DNA from 3 places in the Pseudoduganella plicata genome. Region 2 is predicted to be linked to each of the others. Evidence: predicted binding sites of a transcription regulator. Region 2 holds the regulator's gene; each other region holds the start of a gene.
The links. The regulator LexA, encoded in region 2, represses DNA repair genes until DNA is damaged. The targets are predictions, from matches to a motif close to ACTGTATNNNNATACAGT.
Positions count from the first base shown of each region.

Region 1: the regulator LexA is predicted to act here: its motif matches at 1,766-1,783, upstream of dinB (DNA polymerase IV).
Region 3: the regulator LexA is predicted to act here: its motif matches at 1,194-1,211, upstream of imuA (translesion DNA synthesis-associated protein ImuA).

Region 1 is NZ_CP038026.1:3,920,546-3,925,074, forward strand. Features, by position in the region: gene E1742_RS27170 (methyl-accepting chemotaxis protein) at 1-494, opposite strand, end outside; gene E1742_RS17160 (porin) at 504-1,625, opposite strand; gene dinB (DNA polymerase IV) at 1,805-2,959, shown strand; partial or broken gene E1742_RS17170 (recombination-associated protein RdgC) at 3,100-3,995, shown strand; gene E1742_RS17175 (methyltransferase regulatory domain-containing protein) at 4,058-4,529, opposite strand, start outside.
Region 2 is NZ_CP038026.1:2,005,192-2,009,720, forward strand. Features, by position in the region: gene E1742_RS08835 (replicative DNA helicase) at 1-1,171, opposite strand, end outside; gene rplI (50S ribosomal protein L9) at 1,359-1,811, opposite strand; gene rpsR (30S ribosomal protein S18) at 1,840-2,130, opposite strand; gene priB (primosomal replication protein N) at 2,132-2,452, opposite strand; gene rpsF (30S ribosomal protein S6) at 2,483-2,875, opposite strand; gene lexA (transcriptional repressor LexA) at 3,345-4,013, shown strand; gene E1742_RS08865 (hypothetical protein) at 4,223-4,529, opposite strand, start outside.
Region 3 is NZ_CP038026.1:2,130,244-2,134,772, forward strand. Features, by position in the region: gene E1742_RS09380 (Y-family DNA polymerase) at 1-457, opposite strand, end outside; gene imuA (translesion DNA synthesis-associated protein ImuA) at 387-1,175, opposite strand; gene E1742_RS09390 (extracellular catalytic domain type 1 short-chain-length polyhydroxyalkanoate depolymerase) at 1,372-2,436, opposite strand; gene E1742_RS09395 (PRC-barrel domain-containing protein) at 2,608-3,339, shown strand; gene hrpA (ATP-dependent RNA helicase HrpA) at 3,516-4,529, opposite strand, start outside.

The sequences.
Region 1 (4,529 bases), 1.9 Mb from region 2:
AGCAGCACGTCCAGCCGGCCGAAGTAGGCGTTCTGGGCCGGAACAACCGTGTTGAACAGCGCCTGCACGGCGCCCTCGCGATCGCCGCTACGGAACTGGGCAACCGCCTTGTCGCGCAAGTCGCGGTAGGCGGCAAAGGCGACGCGCTGGTCGGCGAAGTGCTGCTTCGTGTCCGCCCGGACGATGATGGCTTCCAGTGCCTGCGCCCGCTCGGCACCCATCCGGTCGGCCTCGGCCAGCGCGTCGAAGAACCTGGCGCTGGCCGCCGGGTCCGGTGCCAGCATGGCATTGCGCAGCGATTGCGCGCCCCGGTTCGCATAACTGCGCATTTCGTTGACGAGCGCGACCTTGGCATAGCGGTCATTGACGATGGCACCGGCAAGCCGGTCGAGTTCCTGCACGCGGCTGATGCCGATCAGCGACATCACCAGCATGATCAGGATCGTGACGGCAAAGCCGAGCGCCAGCCGGGCGCCGATATTGAGGTTCGCCATGTCTGCCCCTCAGAACGAATGGCGGATACCGAGGCCGTAGCTCATCGCCGTCGGCAGTTCGGAAATGCGGTCGCCCATCGCCACCGCGTACAGGTCGGTACGTTTCGACAGGCGATAGTCATAACCCAGCGTGGCCGTGCGGCGCGAGCGCTCGATGCCGAACAACTGGCCGCTGCGGCGCGTATCGGCAACGTCGAACAGCACGGCACCGCGCCCGGCCGGGATGGCGACGCCGGCGCTGATGGTCCGGTCGCGCAGTCCTTCGATGCCGGCCGCATCGTTGATAGTGCGCTGGAACGTGCCGTACAGCTTGACGACGTTGAAGTTGTAGCTGGCCCCCACGAACCACGCCCGCTGCTCGTCCACCAGCGCATAGTTGACGGGCGCCTGCGTGACGTCGAGAATGGGGCCGCCCGGGTTGGGATTGCTGTCGCGAATGCGGTGCACAAACGCGCTCAGCGCCAGTGGACCATTGTCGTACATGGCCGTGATGGCGATGTTGTTCCTGTCGTCGTCTCCCGCCTTTTCACCGGCCTGGAAGTGCAGGCTGGCGCGCAGGCCGTTGTAGCTGGGCGTCGTGTAGACAACCTGGTTGCTCCAGCCGCTGTCCGCGGCGTTTGTCGACGCCCACGTGCGGGCACCGAACCGGCCCGTCGGCACATACGAATGCAGCACCAGCGGGGAAAACGTGAACGAGTCGCCGAACGGATTGAACAGGATATTGGGCAGGAAGCCGGGTGCCGACGCGCGCCCCAGCTGGAGCCGGCCGAATCCGCCGACGAGAGCCACATTGGCGTCGCGAGAAAACAGGTTGTCGCCGGCGAAGCGGCCGTATACGCCCGTATCGGTCTGGAAGAACGACGTGACGAAAAACTCGGCGCGCAGGCCGCTGCCCAGGTCCTCGGACCCTTTGACGCCGAACCACGAGGTGGTCATGCCGCCGCTGCCCAGCACGGTGACGTGCTGCGGGTCGCCGCTGTTCTTGAGCGCGCCGGCAAAGGCATCGACGCCACCCATCAGCGTGATGCTGCTCTGAGCAAAGGCGGCAGGCGCCAGCAGGGCGGCCAGTAGGGGAGCCAGGAAAGCAGGCAGCCGGGAAGCGGAGCGGCAGGGGCGCGGTTTCGGTGTCATGACAGTCGAGCCAGGGGAAAGCTCCGATGCTACGCCAGTCGACCGCGCGCACTGTTGGCGGCATGCGCATCGGGCCGGCAGCTGTTGCAAAAATGCGAACCGGATCGCTGCACCCGCCTTGCTGGCGTCCACTATTGAATACTGGATATAATCACAGTGTCCATGCCATCCTGACCCGTATGTCCCAGCCGCCGCGCCGCATTGCCCACCTCGACATGGATGCGTTCTACGCATCGGTCGAATTGCTGCGCTATCCGGAATTGCGCGGCACGCCCGTCGTCATCGGCGGCCGCTCCACGACGCCGCCGTCGGTGCGGGCCGATGGCAGCCGCGACTATGCCCGCCTGCGCGATTACGCCGGGCGTGGCGTGGTCACGACGTCGACCTACGAGGCGCGCGCGCTGGGCGTGTTCTCGGCCATGGGCATGATGAAAGCGGCGGCGCTGGCGCCCGACGCGATCCTGCTGCCGGCCGACTTCGATTCGTACCGCCACTACTCGCGCCTGTTCAAGATGGCCGTGGCCGCCATTGCGCCGCACATCGAAGACCGCGGTATCGACGAAATCTATATCGACCTGACGGACCACCCGGACGAGACGCGCACGCTGGCCCAGCGTATCAAGGATGCCGTGCGGGACGCGACCGGCCTGTCGTGCTCGATCGGCGTGGCGCCCAACAAGCTGCTGGCCAAGATCTGCTCGGACCTGGAAAAGCCGGACGGCCTGACGATCGTCTCGCTGGACGACGTGCCGTCGCGCATCTGGCCGCTGGCCGTGCGCAAGATCAACGGCATCGGCCCGAAAGCCAACACCAAGCTGATCTCGCTGGGCATCGAAACCGTCGGCCAGCTGGCCGCCGCCGACCCGAAGCTGCTACAGGAACACTTCGGCCTGAACACGGCGCAGTGGTTGCGCGACGTGTCGCACGGCCACGATACCCGCGCCGTCGAAACGAGCTCCGAGCCCAAGGGCATCAGCCGCGAAACGACATTCGAGCGCGACCTGCATGCCAGGCACGACCGTGCCGCGCTGTCGGAGATTTTCACGCGGCTGTGCACACGGCTGTCCGAAGACCTGCATCGCAAGCGCTATGCCGGCCGCACCGTGGGCATCAAGCTGCGCTATGCCGACTTTCGCACCGTCACGCGCGACGTCACCTTGCCGCAGCCGACGGCCGATGCGGCCACGATCCGGCGCGCGGCCGGAGAATGCCTGCGCCGCGTGCCGCTGGATCAGCGCATCCGGTTGCTGGGCGTGCGCGTCAGCGCGCTGACGCCGCTGGACGAGCTGGCGCGCCATCCCGTTGCCCGGCAAGGCGAGCTGTTTCCGTCATGAGACGGCCATTTGGACACAGTATTGTTGCAATTGGGGATCGTTTTTGCGCCACAGCGGTAACAATATCCCGATGGCTGAGCTGTCGGGGCGGGTGTAAAATGTCGAGCTTTGCAACGAGCTGAACAAGGTAATCAGAGCATATGTGGTTCAAGAATCTCCAGATCTACCGTCTGCCCGCGCCGTGGGCATTTACTCCCGAACAACTTGAGGAAGCGCTGCGTCCGCACTCGTTCACCCCGGCCAGCAGCAATGAGTTGATGCGCCAGGGCTGGGACTCGCCACGCGGCAACGGCTCGCTCGTGCACGTGGTAAACAAGCAGATGCTGATCCTGCTGGGCACCGAGAAAAAACTGCTGCCGTCGACCGTCGTCAACCAGGTCGCCAAGGCCCGCGCGGCCGAGATGGAAGAACAGCAAGGTTTTGCTCCCGGCAAGAAAGCCATGAAGGAACTGAAGGAACGCGTGCACGACGAGCTGCTGCCGCGCGCCTTCACCATCCGCGGCAATATCTGGACGTGGATCGACCCCGTCAACGGCTGGCTCGTGGTGGACGCCGCCAGCCCGGCCAAGGCCGATGAAGTCATCAAGCTGCTGCTCAAAGCCGTCGACCGCATGCCGCTGGAAAGCCTGCGCGTGCAGCGCTCCCCGGTGGGCGTGATGACGGCCTGGCTGCAGGAAGACGAGGCACCGGCAGGTTTCACCGTCGACATGGATACGGAACTGCGCGCCACGGGCGAAAGCAAGGCGGCCGTGCGTTACGTGCGCCACACGCTGGAGCCGGAAGAGGTGCGCCGCCATATCGCGGCCGGCAAGCAGTGCACCCGCCTGGCCATGACGTGGGACAGCAAGATCTCGTTCGTGCTGACCGAGGCGCTCGCCATCAAGGGGTCAAGCCGCTGGACGTGCTGAAGGAGAACGAAGCCGTCACCCGCAACGACGACGAGCGTTTCGACGGCGACTTCATGCTGATGACGGGCGAACTGTCGAAGCTGCTGACGGATGTCGTCGAGGCCCTCGGCGGCGAAGCGACCGCCTGATCAGCCCGCGCCGGCGCGACGCCGGCGCAATGGACCTGACAGGCGACCTGTCAGGCTGCCTGTTACGCGACTACGCCGAGGATTTGCAGGATCGGCAACGTCTTGTCGCGGAACGCCGTAGCGCGCTTGATCATCTCGCGCGTCTGCTCCTCGTCCGTTTCGGTCGGCTTGCCATCGACGACGAGCCGGCGCCCCTGCCGCGCCAGCACGGCGTTGGCAAACCTGGCCCATTGTTCCGCATCCTTTTCGCCTTGGGAGCGGGCCAGCACGAACAGCAACTGTACCGCATCGACCGGTACCGCGCCGCCCGTCGCGGGCGACACCAGCTGCTGCAGCTCCGGCGTGGTCAGCGACAGCGCGGACAGGTGCGCATTCAGTCGGTCCGTGCGCGGACGGGCCTGGGCGGCGACCTCTTCGCTGCGCAGCACGGCCAGCGAGCCGATGCCCGTCAGGATGTAGACCGCCTGCAGCACCTGGTTCTTGTTCAGTTGACGGGTCGCGCCATGCGCGATCAGTTCGTCGACAGTGCGTGGC
Region 2 (4,529 bases):
GGTCGGACATGACGGGACGCTTGTTCGGGCGCTGTTCCAGAGAGCGGTTCAGCTGGGACAGTGCGATCACGGGGCAGTGCAATTCCTTCGCCAAGCCCTTGAGCGAACGCGAGATCTCGGAAATCTCGGCGGCGCGGTTGTCGCCCGGCTGGGAACCCTGCATCAGCTGCAGGTAGTCGACGATGATGAGACCGAGCTTGCCGCACTGGCGCGCGAGGCGGCGCGCCCGTGCCCGCATTTCGATGGGGTTCAGCGCGGGCGTCTCGTCGATGTACAGCTGCGCCTCGTTCATCTTCTGGATGGCGTGCGTCAGGCGCGGCCAGTCCTCGTCGTTCAGCTTGCCCGTACGCAGCCGGTGCTGGTCGAGCTGGCCGACCGAACCCAGCATACGCATGGCCAGCTGGGCGCCGCCCATCTCCATCGAGAACACGGCCACGGGCAGGCCCGCTTCGATGGCGACGTTCTCGCCGATGTTGACGGAGAAAGCCGTCTTGCCCATCGACGGACGTCCGGCCACGATGACCAGGTCGCCCGGCTGCAGGCCGGACGTCATGCGGTCCAGGTCGATAAAGCCCGTCGGCACGCCCGTGATCTCGCTGCCGCTGTCGCGGCTGTACAGCTCGTCGATACGCTCGACCACCTGCGTCAGCAGCGGCTGCACGGCCGTCCAGCCCGACGAGCCGCGCGAGCCCGCCTCGGCGATCGCGAAGATCTTCGATTCGGCCTCGTCCAGCATCTGCTTGACTTCCTTGCCCTGCGGGCTGAACGCGTTGCCGGAGATTTCGTCGGCCACGGTGATCAGCTTGCGCAGCACGCCGCGGTCGCGCACGATCTCGGCGTAACGACGGATATTCGCCGCCGACGGCGTGTTCTGCGCCATCGCGTTCAGGTACTGCAGGCCGCCCACTTCCTCGGCCTTGCCCAGCATCGTCAGCGCCTCGAAGACGGTGATGACGTCGGCAGGCTTGCCGCTGTTGATCAGCCGCACCATCTGTTCGAAGATGATGCGATGGTCGTAGCGATAGAAGTCCTCCGCATGCATGAAGTCGGCGATGCGGTCCCATGCGGCGTTATCGCGCAGCAGGCCGCCGATGACGGACTGTTCTGCCTCGATGGAGTGCGGCGGGATGCGAAGGGAGTCGACTTGCGGGTCGGATGGGGCGGCGTTCATGGCGCGAATTATACCTGCTTCGGCTAGGCGAAGTTCACTAAAGAAATCTGGCAAAGCCGCTTCCACGGCGCATTTCTGGCGCATGCGCGGCGGCTTTGTGGAGACTCATGGCTGCAATAAAAAAGCCGGGCGAACCCGGCTTCTTTATAAGTACGACAATCTACCCGTGAAAAGATTCCCGGGTGATTCAGGCAGCGTCGCCCACGACAGCCACGGTCACTTCGACCACGACGTCGGTGTGCAGCGCCACGGAGACCGGGTGCTCGCCCGTGGTCTTCAGTGGGCCGGTAGGCATGCGCACGGCGGCTTTCTCGACTGCGAAACCAGCCTTCGTCAGCGCTTCGGCGATGTCGTAGTTGGTCACGGAACCGAACAGACGGCCGTCGACGCCGGCTTTCTGCGACACCGTCACGGTCATGCCGTTCAGCTTTTCGCCCTGGGCTTGAGCGGCGGCCAGCTTTTCAGCGGCGGCTTTTTCCAGCTCGGCGCGCTTGGCTTCGAACTCGGCAACAGCCGAGGTCGTTGCACGACGTGCCAGTTTTTGCGGGATCAGGAAGTTACGTGCGTAGCCGTCCTTGACCTTCACGACGTCGCCCAGGTTGCCGACGTTGATGACTTTTTCCAACAGAATGATTTGCATAGTTCTCTCCAGGATCTATCTGCCGCAATTAAGCGTGGTGCAGATCGGTGTAAGGCAGCAGGGCCAGGTAGCGGGCGCGCTTGATCGCGGTGTCGACTTGACGCTGGTAGTGCGCCTTCGTGCCGGTCAGGCGTGCTGGCATGATCTTGCCGTTTTCCTGGATGAAGTCTTTCAGCGTGTCTACGTCTTTGTAGTCCACTTGCTCAACGCCAGCGGCGGTGAAGCGGCAGAACTTCTTGCGCTTGAACAGAGGATTTTGCTGTTTGCGCTTCTCTTTCAGCTTTGCTTTGTTTTTGTCGAACTTTTTACCGAATGCCATTTTAGGCTCCTGTATCTAAATGTGGTGCTGTCAGGGCAGCACGGAAATCAATGATGTGAAATACCAGGCTCTTGCTGTGGCGATTTTTCTTGGCCAGAAAACCCGTGAACTCGTACGTCCCTCCCAGTGCCGCACCGCTGAAGCGGTTCGAGATCTCGCCCGCGGCAACCGCGGAGATTTCGAACTCGGCCAGGCGGGCGATGCCTGCCTCCATCTGCTGCGAACTGTGCTGCAATACTGCATTCACGAGTGGCAGACCGGCCGGGGTGTATCGCAATACTTCCCGCTCGGTGATGAGGCCGACAAACTGAAGGTGGTTCAAGGACTCCCTGCAATACTTACGCCGACAAACTTAAGCTGCTGCGGCTGCTGGAGCGGCGGCTGCTGGTGCTTCCGAGCGGTGGCTCTTGGCCGCGTCTTCACGCTGGACCGACTTCATCATTGGCGAAGGCGCGGTTTCCGCTTTCTTCATCTTGACGGTCAGGTGACGCAGCACGGCATCATTGAATTTGAATGCGGTTTCCAGTTCGACCAGGGTCTCGTTGTCGCACTCGATGTTCATGCAGATGTAGTGTGCTTTAGCCAGTTTCTGGATCGAGTACGCCATCTGACGGCGGCCCCAATCTTCCACGCGGTGCACGTTACCGCCGCGCGAGGTCACGCTGGCCTTGTAACGTTCGATCATCGCGGGCACTTGCTCGCTCTGGTCCGGATGGACGATAAATACGATTTCATAGTGACGCATGCAAACTCCCTTAAGGACTGTTGATAGCCCACCCCGGCGTCAAGACGGGTGTGGGAAGAGGTAAGCCCGCGACTATATCAGGGTTTTGACGGAAAATCCAGCATCCCAAGCCACCTCGGCCGGACGTCGGGCCGCCTCGGTGTCTGCGGCGCCGTCAGCGAAAAAAACCGGGGACAAGCACCGTTTCCTGGCTTCCATCCTGACGTGCCCGAAAAAACGGAGCCTGTCACCGGTTTCCAGAGTGCGTGTAAAAAACCGCTGCCAGGCACCAGTTTCGGCATCTGTTTCCCGTGGCCTTTTTCTGCCCCGACGTGGGGAAAACCGGAGCCTGTCACCGGTTTTGCGCGGCGTGCCTGCGCCGCACGAGACCAACTCATCACAAATATTTCGCCCAAACCAACAATTTCCCTTGCAATCCCACGGGTACTGTACAAAAATACAGACTGTCTATATAAACAGCCATTGCACCATGATCAAGCTCACCGCAAGACAGGAACAAATTCTCAATCTGATCAGGGATGCCATCGAAAACACCGGCTTCCCGCCGACCCGCGCGGAAATCGCGGCCGAGCTGGGTTTCAAGTCCGCCAATGCGGCCGAAGAGCACCTGAAGGCGCTGGCGCGCAAGGGCGCGATCGAAATGACGGCCGGCACGTCGCGCGGCATTCGCCTGCTGGGCGAGCGCCCTGTCGCGTCGCAGGGACCGAAACCGGCGGACCTGGGCCCGATGCCGCAGGTGCCGGCGTCGCTGCTGATGTCGCTGCCGCTGATCGGCCGCGTGGCCGCCGGCTCGCCGATCCTGGCGCAGGAAAACCTGGAGACGAGCTACAGCGTCGACCCGGCACTGTTTTCCGCCAGGCCCGACTTCCTGCTGAAAGTGCGCGGCGAATCGATGCGCGACATCGGCATCATGGATGGCGACCTGCTGGCAGTAAAGAAAGTGGACAGCGCCAAGAACGGCCAGATCGTCGTCGCCCGCATCGGCAATGAAGTCACCGTCAAGCGCTACCGCCGCACGGGTTCTACCGTGGAGCTGCTGCCGGAGAACCCGGACTTCAACGTGATCACCGTCGATCCGGAGAGCGATGAGTTCGCGCTGGAGGGATTGGCGGTCGGGTTGCTGCGCAGCTGGCACTGAGGCATCGGGCCATCTGGCGGCAGCTGCCTGGACGTCGTCAGCTTTGACGACGTTAGCTCTGGCGTCGCCTGCTTTGACGACGTTTTGACGTTGACAGCTCTTACCGCGTTGGCCCCACGTCGCCCGCCTATCACTGCCTGCCGCCACGTCGGAGGCAGTCACCTGCTGTAACTCGCATGGCTCACGACAGGTAACTGCCTCTGGTGTTTTTATTTGCCGGCGGCACGCAGCGCCACCGTCCGGTGCGCCAGATCCACGTACACGGCGTAAGCCTGGAAGAAGTCCGCGCCCAGGATATCATCGGCCTTGAAGCGGCCCGGCAGCGGCATCAGGTACGATTTGATCGCCGCCGGCTTTCCGCCAGACGCAACCGGCCCGTCCGGCAGCACCAGCGTTACGAATTCGCATGGTCGCGCGGGCCCGAACAGGTCGCACTTTTTCGTCGCGTCGCGTTGCGCCTGGACGGGGCCGGGCTTGACGATCGACAGGTTGGCTGCCGAATCGAACGTCAGCGGC
Region 3 (4,529 bases), 130 kb from region 2:
AACGTCCCGCCCCGCTGCGTGCCAGCAGCCAGGCGCCGCGCGCCGTGGGAGCTACACCGAGCACCGCCGTAAAACCCAGCGCGCGCAGGCTATCCCGCACCAGTGCGCACAGCCGGCGAATGCCGCCGAACAGACGCAGGCTGGCGCCCACATCGAGCAGCAATGTTGCTTCCTCGCCCTCCGTCACCTGCGGCGTGTACTGCAGCAGGGCCATCGCCACCGCGTGCAGGGCCTCGGCCTCCTGAACGGGCGCGCGTTCATGCAGCGCGATCTCCGGTGCCAGCATCAGCGCGCCGCCGCGGCGCATGCCGGGCCGCACGCCGGCACGCGCCGCCAGGCTCGAGACGGCCAGCACCACCTCGTGTTCCAGCACGGCCGTGCCGACGTCATCCGACCAGCGCGGGCAGAACACTTCGAGCGGGAGCCGGGGCAGATGCAGGCCGATCCATAGTCGCATGTCGTTGCAGTAAAGAAGGTGTCAGGGGCAAAAACAGCGGCGCCTCCCGTTGCGGCCCCCGGCGTTTGATAAAACCGATTTCCATCCCGCCCGCGGCCGCCCGCAACGACAGGCGCAACGGCGCGGGAGAAGCATCCTGCGCGGCCGCCAGCGGCCGCAACAGGCAGAACAGGGTATCGCCGCTTTGCGCCGCCAGATGCAGCCGACGCAATGCCTCGCCCCGCACATGCTGCTGCCACAGCAGCAGCGCACCGCAGCAGCCGCTGCGTAATATCTGCTCGGCCGCCCATAGCGCGTCCGTGCTTTTGCCCGTGTTGCGGATCCAGATCAGCTGGGCCGGATCGATGCCCAGTGCCGCCAGCGCCAATGCCTGCGGTGCATGGGGTGGTTGCAACATGACGATGGGCCGTCCGGCAGCCGCCACCTTCGTCAGCGCGGGCCGCAGCAGGCGCAGTTCGCCGACACCCGGCTGCGGCAGCAACAGCTCGAACAATGTCCCCGTGGGCCAGCCGCCCCCCGGCAGTTGGGTCGACAGGGCCGGATAGCCCGTGTCGACACAGCGGTCGGTGGATTGCGCCAGTTGCGACGCAAGCCAGAGCGAGGGATGCAGGACTTCCGGCGCCGCGATCTGAGCAGTGCGCTGGGCAGTGCCTGAGGCAGTGCCCAGCGCACTGCACGAAACAGCATGCGGAGCAATGAGCGGATCGGAGCGGGCCATGGATGACAATCTTCATATACTGTACATGCATACAGTACCCGCCAGTTCGGCGTTTGACAAGGATTTTCTTGTCAGAGTGTCTAAACCATTGCTTTAACTGGTGCGCCGCAAGCCGTTGATTCTAAGCAGAAATTATCCATTTCGGAGACAGCCGAAATAAGACAGTTGCTCAACGGTATCGTGCGTGCGTCCGGCCTCAGCGCCGATGTTTTGCAAAAAACGCCAGCATCATCCGGCTCGCATCCGGCCCCGCTTTCGCGTTGAACGCCAGCCGCTCGTCGCCGCCGCTCCAGGCGTGCTCCAGTGCGTCGATATGCGCCTCCCGAACCACCAGCTTGCGGCCCAGGTAGTAGTCGCGGATGACGTGGCCATTGCGGTTGCCGCGGCGGCCCGCCGGTTCGATGCGGATGCGCGGCGCCGTGTCCGCGGGCAAGCCGTTCAATAGCAAGCTCTGCTGCACCAGTTGCCCCTGGTTGACGGAACGCACCACGCTGTCCGCCGCGCCGTGGATCAGGATCGTCGGCATCGTCGGGAAATCGGCACGACGCATCAGCACTTCGCGGATGGCCTCGGCCGAACGGGCGCCGCCGCCATGCTGCATGACGCCAAGCGCGCCGATGGCGCCGTTGCCGGCGCCGAACACGGGGCCGGAGTGCAGCCCCACGGCCGCGATGATGTCCGGATAACTCAGCGCCATGATATTGGCCATGCCCGCACCGGCCGAGATACCGCAGGCATACACCCGCTGCCGGTCGATGGGATATTGTCGCAGCACCTTCGCCAGTACGGTGGCGACAGGCTGCACGTCACCGCCACCGGCCTGCGTGGCGCGGTCGAACCAGCGCCAGCAGCGGTGCGCGTGCACACTCGTCGATTGCTGCGGATACAGCACCGCATAGCCCTTCTTTTCCGCCAGCAGGTTCATCCGCGTGCCCTGCGCAAATTCCGTGGCCGTCTGCTGACAGCCGTGCAGCATCAGCACGAGCGGCAGGCCGTCCCGCAGCGCTTCCTCCGGCACCGTTTGCGGCAGATACAACCAATAACTCATCCGTCGCGGCGGTGCGTCCGGCAGCGCGACCGTTTCATGCCCGAGCAGCCATTTGCCGGGCGCGGCGGGTACGGCAGCGGCGCGCCTTGCGGCTGCCTTGCGGACCGTCTTGCGGGCCGGCGCCGCGGTAACCGCCGGTAACGACAGCAGCCCCGCCATCATCTTGCCGGCGGCCCGCTGCTGGGTCTTGCCCAGCTTTACCAGGCTGCGCATCAGCCCCGCCCCACTTGCCCTGCTGCCACGTTTTGCCATGCCAGCTTCCCCCGTGAAGAGCCCACACTATTGACTTATAGTAATAACAAGAAAATGTCGCTTGCGCTATTCTGGCATGCGCACCGCCGCGTTATCCGGCGGATTTCACCACAGGATTCACAGGAGACCACAATGAGCTATCTCGACCGAGACCCGTTTGGCATTTACCGTGACCGCAGCACCAGCGATGGCCCTGGGCCACGCCTGATGGGCGCCGACACCCTGATGGGCGAAGACGTCTATAACCGCCAGGAAGAAGACCTGGGCGACATCAAGGAAATCATGCTCGACATGCAGAGCGGACAGATCGCCTATGCCGTGCTGTCGTTCGGCGGCATCCTGGGCATGGGTGACAAGCTGTTTGCCGTGCCTTGGCAGGCGCTGCAGCTCGATACCGTCAACAAACGCTTCATCCTCGACATTCCGAAGGAACGGCTGGAAAGCGCACCAGGCTTCGACAAGGACGCCTGGCCCGATATGGCCAGTCCCGAATTCGGCAGCCAGATCCACGGCTTCTACGGCACCCAGCAGGCAATGCCGGGCCAGATGACGTCCACCGGCAGCGTGATGGGCAGCGGCACCAGCACGATGCAAAGCGGCAGCAGCTATGGCCAGAGCGGCAGCCTGTCGGGCGACGCCAGCGGCAATATGAGCGGCAACAGCATGTCCGGCAACCAGGGCGCGAGCCTGGCGTCGGGAACCGGCCTGTCGAGCCAAAGCGGCAGCCTGGGCAGTGGCAGCTCGGGCCTGGGCAGCAATACGCTGGATCTGGGCAGCGGCTCGGATCTGACCGACAAGAACGTCAACCAGGTCGGCGGGCTGTCGAACCAGAGCGCCAGCATGGATCCGAACAAGAAATATTAAGCGGCCGGCAGCGCAGGCCGCCCTGCATTGCCGCGAACGAGGCTGATAAATGTCGGAAGGGCCGGGGTCGACCCGTCGGATCTGCCTGCTCTCCGGCTCTCATCACAATGCGGCGCAGGCAAACATCGGTGACGGCTTTCCCTGGACATGCCCAGGGAAAGCCTGTCACCTGCCCACTAGCGTTGCATCGATTCCCATACCTTGAACAGCCGCTTGACGGATACCGGCATCGGCGTGCGCAACTCCTGCGCGAACAGCGACACCCGCAACTCCTCCAGCAACCAGCGAAATTCCACCAGCTTCGGATCGGTGTTCTTGCCGGCCGACTTGTCGCGCGCCACCCTCAGGTAAGGCTGCGCGGCCTGCTGCCATTCGGCCATCGATTTCGCATCGCGGGCCGCATCGGCACGCAGCTTTTCCAGGCGGACGTTCATCGCCTTCAGGTAGCGCGGGAAGTGCGCCAGCTGGGAAAACTCCGTATCGAGCAGGAAGCGCTTGTGCACGAGGCCCTTGAGCTGTTCCTGCATGTCCGCAGCCGCCTGCGGGTTGATGCCCTGCAGCCGCTTGGGCAAGCCGTGAAACTCCGTCAGCACCTGCGAGACGAGGCGGGCGATCTCGTTCACCAGCAGCACGAGGCGCGACTTGCCCTCGTCCTTGCGCTTGTTGAACGACGCGGCATCCGTTGGCAGCGGATCCTGCAGGCAGGCGATGTCGATTGCCTTGGCAATGATCTGGTCGCGCAGTTCCTCCTGCGTGCCCATCGCCATGAACTGCATGCCCATCTGCTGCAGGTTCGGGATGCTCTTTTCCACGAACTTGATCTGGTCCTTCATCTGCAGCGCGAACAGCCGGCGCAGCCCGACGCGATGCGTGCGCGCCGCCACGTTCGGGTCGTCGAACACCTCCAGGTCGCAATGACCGACCTTGTCGACCAGCGCCGGGAAGCCGATCAGGGTCAGCTTGCCCTGCACGATCTCCAGCAGTTCGGGCAGTTCGCCGAACGTCCACGCCGTGATGTTCGTATGCGCCGCGGCGGGGGCCGGCGGTGCGGCAGGTGCGGGCGGCGGCGCACTGCCCGGTTTGCCGCCGGCCTTGACCTCGCCGGCGATGCCGCCGTGTGCCGCGCCTTTTGCCGGTTTTGCGCCGCCATCGAGCCGCGCCAGCGATGCGCTCGACGCCGGCGGCGCATT